2 regions of the Pseudomonas sp. S2_A02 genome follow, and region 1 is predicted to be linked to the other one. Evidence: predicted binding sites of a transcription regulator. Region 1 holds the regulator's gene; the other holds the start of a gene.
What was found. Region 1 encodes FliA, which starts transcription of late flagellar genes. Its sites were predicted from a motif close to CTAAAGTTTNNNNNNNNNNNGCCGNTAA; they were not measured.

Region 1 (4,778 bases):
TGCTCTCGCGATTCGGCCGACTGGCAGTCCCGGGTTTGCATGTGTTGGCTTACCAGGAAATCCCTGACAACAAGCAAGTGACCATCGTTGCGACAGTAGGGCCCAACGGCTGAGGTAGTGGTTTATGCAAGTTAAGCGTTTTTTCGCCGCCGATATGCGTCAGGCCATGAAACTGGTTCGTGATGAGCTGGGCGCCGACGCCGCCATCATTGGCAATCGCCGGATCGCTGGCGGTGTCGAGCTGACGGCTGCCCTGGATTACAAACTGTCGGCGCTGGCCCCGCGTGTTCCAAACATGGAACTCGAGGACGAGCTGCGCAAGACCCAGTCGCGGATCGTCACCGCCCAGGCCGAACTGAGCCTGCGTGGCGATGGCGAGAGCGACAAAGCCACCAATCGCCAGTTGTTCGCCGGCCTGCCGTTGACCGCCGCCGAGCCACTGATCGAGCCAACGCTGGCCGAGCCTCGGCGTCCGGCACCCGCGCCTGCCGCAGCGACCGGTGTCGACCCGCGTGCGTTCGACTCGATGCGTTTCGAGCTCAACAGCCTGCGTGAACTGATGGAAGTGCAACTCGGCTCGCTGGCCTGGAATCAGCTACAAGGCAGCCGTCCGGCCCAGGCCAACCTCTGGCGACGCCTGCAACGCATCGGCCTGTCCGGCCCGTTGTCGCGCGATCTGCTGGCACTGATTACCGACATTGAAGAACCACGTCAGGCTTGGCGCATGTTGCTCGCGCACCTGGCGCGGATGATTGCCACCCCGGAAGTCGAGCCCTTGGAAGAGGGCGGTGTAATTGCGATGGTCGGCCCGGCTGGCATGGGCAAGACCACCACGCTGGCCAAGCTCGCGGCCCGTTATGTGCTCAAGTACGGCGCGCAGAACATCGCGCTGGTGAGCATGGACAGCTATCGCATCGGTGCTCAGGAACAGCTCAAGACCCTGGGCCGCATCCTCAACGTGTCGGTCACCCACGTCGATCCGGGCCAATCGCTGGTGCAGGCGCTGGAACCCTTGCTGCGCAAACGCGTGGTGCTGATCGATACCGCCGGCCTGCAGGCCAGCGATCCGGCACTGCGCATGCAGCTTGAAAGCCTGGCCGGACGAGGGATCAAATCAAAAAACTATCTGGTCTTGGCAACCACTAGCCAAAAACAGGTTCTAACCGCCGCTTATCATAGTTACAAGCGTTGCGGGCTAGCTGGCTGCATCCTGACTAAACTGGATGAAACGGCAAGCCTGGGTGAGGTGTTGAGCCTGGCCATCAGTCATGAATTGCCGGTGGCTTACCTGACCGATGGCCCGCGGATCCCGGATGATTTGCATCTGCCGCGTCGTCATCAGTTGGTCAGCCGCGCCGTTAGCGTGCAAATGCAGGAAGAACCCAGCGAAGAAGCCATGGCTGATATGTTCGCTGACCTCTACCACAGTCCGACCAAGCGGGTTGGCTGAGGTATTAATGAACAGTTTTTGTACCTACATCGATGGTCTGCCAATGCATTGTTCAGTTAGTGAACGCGCAGCCAGTAATGTGGCCTCCGTCTAAGTAAGACAAGGTAAAGAAATAACATGGGCAGCATGCATCCCGTACAGGTGATCGCGGTGACCGGCGGCAAAGGTGGCGTCGGGAAGACTAACGTGTCAGTGAACTTGTCCCTGGCTCTAGCTGAGCTCGGCCGGCGCGTCATGCTGCTGGACGCCGATCTGGGGCTGGCGAATGTCGACGTCCTGCTGGGGCTGACACCCAAACGTACTTTGGCCGATGTGATCGAAGGCCGGTGTGAGCTGCGCGACGTGCTGCTGCAAGGGCCCGGCGGTATCCGCATCGTCCCGGCCGCGTCCGGCACCCAGAGCATGGTTCATCTGAGCCCGGCCCAGCATGCCGGCCTGATCCAGGCCTTCAGCGACATCGGCGACAACCTCGACGTATTGGTGATCGACACCGCTGCGGGCATTGGTGACTCGGTAGTCAGTTTCGTGCGCGCAGCCCAGGAAGTCTTGCTGGTGGTGTGCGACGAACCAACCTCCATTACCGACGCCTACGCGCTGATCAAACTGCTGAACCGCGACTACGGCATGAATCGTTTCCGCGTCCTGGCCAACATGGCGCAGAGCCCGCAGGAGGGCCGCAACCTGTTCGCCAAGTTGACCAAGGTCACCGATCGTTTTCTTGACGTCGCCTTGCAATACGTTGGCGCGGTGCCTTACGACGAAAGCGTGCGCAAGGCCGTGCAGAAGCAGCGTGCCGTCTACGAAGCCTTTCCCCGTTCCAAGTGCGCTCTGGCATTCAAGGCCATTGCGCAGAAGGTCGATACCTGGCCGCTGCCGGCCAACCCGCGTGGGCATCTGGAATTTTTCGTCGAGCGCCTCGTGCAACAAACGGCAGGACCCGTCCTATGACAGCCAGTGGTTACAACCTCTACAAGAAGTCGGCACGTGACGCGCAGTACGAACTAATCGAGCGTTACGCGCCACTGGTCAAACGCATTGCCTACCATTTGCTGGCGCGTTTGCCGGCCAGTGTCCAGGTCGAAGACCTGATCCAGGCCGGCATGATCGGCCTGCTTGAAGTATCAACCAAATACGACGCCAGCAAAGGCGCGAGTTTCGAGACGTACGCGGGCATTCGAATCCGCGGCGCGATGCTCGATGAAGTGCGCAAGGGGGACTGGGCGCCACGTTCGGTTCACCGCAATACCCGCATGGTCAGCGACGCGATTCGCTCGATTGAAGCTAAAACCGGCCGTGACGCTAAAGATCACGAAGTTGCGGCCGAACTCCAATTGAGTCTCGACGATTATTACGGGATTTTGAACGACACCCTCGGCAGCCGGTTATTCAGTTTCGACGATCTGTTGCAGGACGGCGAACACGAAGGGCTGCATGAGGATGGCGCCAGTGCTCATCTCGAGCCGTCACGCGATCTGGAAGATGAACGCTTCCAGGCGGCGCTGGCGGACGCGATTGCCAATTTGCCGGAGCGTGAGCGACTGGTGTTGGCGCTGTACTACGACGAAGAGTTGAATCTCAAGGAAATCGGTGAGGTCCTGGGGGTCAGCGAATCGCGGGTCAGCCAGTTACACAGCCAGTGCGCGGCCCGTTTGCGGGGGCGTTTGGGGGAGTGGCGAGCGCGCTGAAGGCAGTGTGGGGACACTGCGAATGGAGCAGGTGTGGTGTTGAACCGCACCGGTTTCGATCTGTTGTGCTCCAGACAGTCATTGAGTGCTTTGCCGGATTGATTGAAATGGCGTGTCCAGGTGCTGGGCGCGTTTAAGACTGCTTGGAGGTCGAATTGAACAAGAACATGAAAATCCTCATCGTTGATGACTTCTCAACGATGCGGCGGATCATAAAAAACCTGTTGCGTGACCTTGGGTTCACCAACACGGTCGAGGCTGACGATGGCGTCACTGCCATTCCGGTTCTCAACAGCGGGGGCATCGACTTTCTGGTAACGGACTGGAATATGCCTGGCATGACCGGCATCGATCTGCTGCGTCACGTGCGCGCCGATGAAAAGCTCAAGCACCTGCCGGTGCTGATGGTGACCGCTGAAGCCAAGCGCGAGCAAATCATCGAAGCCGCTCAGGCGGGTGTGAACGGCTATGTGGTCAAGCCATTCACGGCTCAAGCGTTGAAAGACAAGATTGAAAAGATCTTCGAACGCATCGGTTGATGTGCAAAGCCAGTCCGTCACGGGGGAGCTATGGAGCAAAACGAATCTTCACAGGGCGATTTCGAATCGACCCTGAAAAAACACGCGGTCGAACTGGTCGAGAGCCTTGAAAAAGGCAGGTTCGGCGACGCTGTGCAACTGATCCATGAGCTCAACCAGACCCGTGACCGCGGCCTGTATCAGGAAGTGGGCAAGCTCACCCGCGAGCTGCATAGCGCGATCGTCAATTTCCAGATTGATCCGCACATGCCGCAAGCCGAGGAAGTGTCTCAGATCACCGATGCCACTGAGCGCCTGGGTTATGTGGTCAAGCTGACCGAGGCTGCGGCCAACCGCACCATGGACCTGGTGGAAAACGCCACACCGTTGATCAACGGCCTGAGCGATGAAGCTCAGGCGCTGAGCACGGATTGGGGGAGGTTCATGCGTCGCGAAGTCGGGGCTGAAGAGTTCCGCGAACTGGCCCGGCGCGTCGACGGTTTCCTGACACGCAGCAGTGAAGACAACCGCGTCGTGTCGAGCAACCTCAACGACATTCTGCTGGCCCAGGATTACCAGGACCTCACCGGTCAGGTGATCAAACGCGTGACCCAGTTGGTCACCGAAGTTGAAAGCAACCTGCTCAAGCTCGTGCTCATGGCCAGCCAGGTAGACCGCTTTGCGGGTATCGAACATGACCGTGAAGCGATGCTGGCTGAAAAAGATCCACAAAAACATCTCTCTCAGGGTGAAGGTCCGCAGATTCATGCCGATAAAAGAGAAGACGTTGTGTCCGGTCAGGACGATGTGGACGATTTGTTATCCAGCCTAGGATTTTAGAGTTTTAGCATTTTAGGTTTTTTAGGTTTTTAGACCTCAGGAGCACCCCCTTAATGAGCTTCGGCGCCGATGAAGAGATCCTTCAGGATTTCCTGGTTGAGGCCGGCGAGATTCTAGAGCAACTGTCCGAACAGCTGGTCGAGCTTGAAAGCCGACCGGATGATGCGGATTTGCTCAATGCAATTTTTCGCGGTTTTCACACTGTAAAAGGGGGCGCCGGCTTCCTCCAGCTCAATGAGCTGGTGGAGTGCTGTCACATCGCCGAGAACGTGTTCGACATCCTGC
Region 2 (4,778 bases), 240 kb from region 1:
GTGGCGTTGTCAATCTGTTGCTTGAACAGTTGCAGCTTGCCAGTGGTGTCGGCGTCGAAGTTGCCAACCTTGTTCTTGTCCATCAGGCGAATGGTTTCGCTGGTCAGGTACATGTCATTACGCACGTTGCCCATCGCTTCGGCCGGGACTTTCGACAATGAGCCGTAACCCTTCACTTCGTTACCGATGTGGCCCGCCAGCGCGGCGAGTGCGGGGATCAGTTGCGGCGTGGCTTCCTTGCTGCGCATGTAATCGGTCAGCACCGGGCGTGGATCGGCGGGCGCCGGCACCGGCGAGTTTTTCATCAGGGCTTGCTGGGTAACTTCCGCCACCGCAGCGAACTGCAAGGCCTGATCCGCCGGCATGGTGCGGTTCAGCGCATACGCCATCGGCAGGGTACCGACCAGGATCAGCATGATCAGCCCCATGCCTTTCTGGCCGTCGTTGGAACCGTGAGCGAAGGACACACCGGTGCAGGTCAGAATCAACATGCCACGAATCCACCACGGTGGCGGGGTATCGCCCTTCGGCGCTTTGTACAACGCGCGATTTTTGACGAAGGCGCGCAACGCCAGCAACAGCAACGCGGCAAACGCGAAACCGATCAGCGGCGACAGCAACAGTGCGTAACCGACTTTGGTTGCCTGGGCCCAATCCACGCCACTGGTGCCGTCACGGCCGTGCATCAGTGCATTGGCCACGCCGACCCCGATGATCGAGCCGATCAGGGTGTGCGACGAAGATGCCGGCAAACCCAACCACCAGGTGCCGAGGTTCCACAGGATCGCAGCGATCAACAGGGCGAAGATCATCGCGAAACCGGCGGAGGAACCGACTTGCAGAATCAACTCCACCGGTAACAGAGCGATGATGCCGAACGCCACCGCGCCGCTCGACAGCAACACCCCCAGAAAGTTGAAGAACCCGGACCAGGCCACGGCGAAATTCGGCGGCAGGGAGTTGGTGTAAATCACCGTCGCCACGGCGTTGGCGGTGTCGTGAAAACCGTTGACGAACTCAAAGCCCAAGGCAATCAACAGCGCGACGCCCAACAGCAGAAACGGCGTCCAGGTGGTGACCACCGTGCCGAGTTCGCTCATGTCGTGCATCAGACTGTAGGCGGTGAACAACAGCCCGCTGCTCAGCACCGCAAAGAACAGCATAATGGTGAGCAGGCCAGGTTTTTTATCGAGTTGCGGCTTGGCACTGCTGGCGGGAACCTGGGCAGCGGCGGTGAAGGAAGGCGTAGCCATGCCAGACAATCCTGAGCAGAGAAGGAGTGTCTCCCATGATCGTTGCTAAATATTACAAAGAGACTGCGCTGGGTCAGTGTTTGGGTTTTTTGTGGGGCCGCGATCCGACGATCTGCTCGTTCCCACGCTCCGCGTGGTAATGCCGCCCCGGACGCTCTGCGTCCAGCGTTGGTGCTGGTGGTAGTAATCAATAATCCTGGCGCTTGCGAAACGCCCAGCGTCCGGCAATCAGGGTGAACGTCGCGACCAGCGCCACCAAAATCCAGAACCCCTCCGGATCGCCAGAAAGCGGCACGCCGCCGACGTTCATGCCGAAGAAACCGGCGATGATGTTGATCGGCAGCGCCAGCACCGTAACCACGGTCAGAGTGAACAGCGTGCGGTTACTCTGTTCGTTGAGGTTGGCGGCGATCTCTTCCTGCAACAGCTTGATCCGTTCACCGAGGGCCGTGAGGTCGTTGATGATCAGCGCAAACTCCTCGGTGGATTTGCGCAGCTCCTTGACGTCCTCTTTCTGCAACCATTGCGGCGGGCGATTGAGCAGGCGCAGCAACGAGCCCGGCTCCAGCGCCAGCAACCGTTGCAGGCGCACCAGCACCCGGCGGTTGGCACCCAGCTCAGCCCGGTTGGTCGACAGGCGCGACGACAGCAACTCATCTTCGATCTGATCGACACTGAGGCTGGTCTTGCGCACGATCTGCGTCAGCACTTCACCCTGATCGCGCAGCAAATGCACCAGCAACTCCAGCGGCGAGCGAAAGCATTCACCGGCCTTCACCGAAGAGCGCAGCTTGTCCACCGAGTGCAGCGGTTGCAGGCGGGCGCTGATGATCAGCCGGCTGCGGGCACAGACCCACAGCGTCGAGACATCCGAGGAGACCATGCTGCTGAGGTTGAACACCACGTCGTTGACCACCGCCAGCAACGCCGAATCGACATGCTCGATGCGCGTCGAGCGAGAGCCTTCGTGCAGCGCTTCGAAAAACTCTTCAGGCAATGCCAGATGGCTTTTCATCCAGCGCTCGCACGCGGCGTGGGCCAGGTTCAGGTGCAGCCAGATGAATTCATCACTATCGTCCGGTTGTTGCAGGCAGTGCAGCGCCTTGGCCGAATCGATTTCCCGACCGCGCTCGCCGGGGCGAAAACTGAAGCCGTAAAGCAGGCCGAACAGGTCGGAATCGCGATGGCGCTGGTCGATGCTGTGGTTCATGAGGTCTCGCTGTGAGGGGGACTCCTGTTGCAGGTTTCCCAGGTTCACTTGAGCCTCATCATCGCAAGCTATTCTGAAGGTTTTGTGACAGTTGAATGGCACCAAAAAACCGCCCCTGCCAATGGTCGGAAGAAACTCAAGAAAGGCTCTGGCCCGCCGATGAGGCTGGTGTCGATCTTCCGAAACCAGCGTCGCTGACAGGGATGTCCGGACACCTCGCACGTCCATAAGTCGTGCTTCAACCTCGTCATGAGATACCACTCGATGTTTTTGCAAAAGTCCCTGCGAGCACAAATTCTCGCCCTGTTGAGCGGCAGCCTGTTGGCGATGTTGCTGATCGCATTGGCCTCCTTTCACTTTTTGTCCAATGGCGTTCAGAGCTACGCGAACCTGATCGAAGGTCCGTTGCACACCTCGCAATTGATCGATGAAGCCAACCTGCAATTCAAGGTGCAGGTTCAGGAGTGGAAAAACGTTCTGCTGCGCGGCAAGGAACCTGCGGACTTGGATAAATACTGGAAGCAGTTCGAGGACGGTCAGCGCAACGTGCAGGGCATCCTGGGCGAGCTGGCCGGGCAGAAGAGCATCGAGCCGCAACTCAAGACTCGCATCGAACGTCTGCGTGAAGAGCATCGCGTATTAGGTGCGGCCTATCAGAAGGGTCGTGATGCCTACGTCGCTGCCGGTGCCGACCCCGCGGCCGGCGACAACGCGGTCAAGGGCGTGGACCGTGCGGCCAGCGAACAGATGAATGAATTGGTCAGCGATCTGCGCAAGCAGGGCATGGAGCAATCGAAGCTGATCAGCGCCAGCGCTGATGAAACGGTGCTGCTGGGGATCATCGTGATGTTGGTGTCGGGTCTGCTGATTGGCCTGTTGAGCCTGTGGCTGGTCAACCGCAATCTGGTGGAGCCGATCCGCAAACTGATCGACTATGTGGCACAACTCAGCCAGGGGCGCTTCGCCGAACGCGTGGCCAGCACCCGTCAGGACGAGTTGGGCAACCTGGCCAAAGCCGCCAACACCTTGCGCGATTTCCTTGCCGAAACCTTTAATCGTTTGCAGCGCAGTGCGACGGATCTGAACACCGCCAGCAGCGAGCTGAATTCGATTGCCGGCCTCATGGCCAGCGGCACCAACGAGCAGTTCAGCCGTACCGATCAGGTGGCCACGGCGATGAACGAAATGTCCGCCACTGCGCAAGAAGTCGCGCGTCACGCAGCCGATGCGGCACGTGCGGCCGATGATGCCGACCAGTCCGCCCAGCAGGGCGAAAAAGTCATGCAGGGCACTATTCACACCATCACCCAAATGCGCGGCGAAATTGCCAACACCGCGACGGTCATCCGTCGTCTGGAAGCCGACAGCGGACGCATCGGTAAAGTGCTGGAAGTGATTCGCGGCATCGCTGAACAGACCAATCTGCTGGCGCTCAACGCTGCAATCGAAGCGGCCCGCGCCGGTGAAGCCGGGCGTGGTTTTGCGGTGGTCGCCGATGAAGTACGCAGTTTGGCCCAGCGCACGGCGGCGTCGATCATCGAGATCAACCAGATCATTCAAACCGTGCAAACCGGCGCAGTGGACGCGGCTCAGGCTATCGAAAGCGGCCAGTCGCGCAGTGAAGAAAGTGTCGAACAAGTGACTCAGGCTGGCGCCATGCTCGAGCGCATCACCCATGCCGTGGAAGCCATTCGCGACATGAACCGCCAGATCGCCACCGCCGCCGAAGAGCAGACCTCAGTGGCCGAAGACATCTCGCGCAACCTCACCGAAATCACCAGCATCGCCAGTACCAACCTGGACAACGTGCAGCGCACCGAAGCGGCCAGCCACAATCTGCATGGCTTGTCGGGGCAGTTGAATGAAGTGACGGCGCGGTTGAGCGCCTAGTGAAATGGGCTGTGTATCGGTTCGGATACCGAATCGGTACACAGTCACTCTCAAGTTCGTGCCGCGCCCGTCGATGACGGATTTACCCAAACGCCACATTGGATAAATCCCATGGTCAGCATCAGCTCCGTTTCGATCAACCAGACCCTGTCGACCTCTTCAAGCAACGTCGCGATCAACGACAGCACCGAAGAGACCTCAGTCGCAACGACAACTGAAGCGTCCAGCGACACCACCAAGGTTGCCGCTGGCGGTGCACCCGCGTCGAGCGACAGCAGTTCCAGCAGCAGCGAATCCGATACGGTGAAACAACTGCGCAAGCAGCTCGCCGAGCTGCAAAAGCAATTGCAGGAACAACAGCAGCAACTGCAAGCGGCCCAGGCCAGGCAAGACAGCGCCGAAGCCAAAGCTGCGAACGTTGCGGC

Region 2: a site for FliA is predicted at 2,599-2,626, ahead of AB4O41_RS09840 (methyl-accepting chemotaxis protein). Genes of this name have one in related genera too.

The regions. Positions count from the first base shown of each region.
Region 1 covers NZ_CP162776.1:1,913,232-1,918,009, reverse strand. Annotated here, with positions in the region: gene flhA (flagellar biosynthesis protein FlhA) at 1-113, shown strand, start outside; gene flhF (flagellar biosynthesis protein FlhF) at 125-1,450, shown strand; gene fleN (flagellar synthesis regulator FleN) at 1,568-2,398, shown strand; gene fliA (RNA polymerase sigma factor FliA) at 2,395-3,135, shown strand; gene AB4O41_RS08735 (chemotaxis response regulator CheY) at 3,303-3,674, shown strand; gene AB4O41_RS08730 (protein phosphatase CheZ) at 3,705-4,493, shown strand; partial or broken gene AB4O41_RS08725 (chemotaxis protein CheA) at 4,547-4,778, shown strand, end outside.
Region 2 covers NZ_CP162776.1:2,151,215-2,155,992, reverse strand. Annotated here, with positions in the region: gene AB4O41_RS09850 (inorganic phosphate transporter) at 1-1,253, opposite strand, end outside; gene AB4O41_RS09845 (transporter) at 1,441-2,463, opposite strand; gene AB4O41_RS09840 (methyl-accepting chemotaxis protein) at 2,728-4,353, shown strand; gene AB4O41_RS09835 (hypothetical protein) at 4,465-4,778, shown strand, end outside.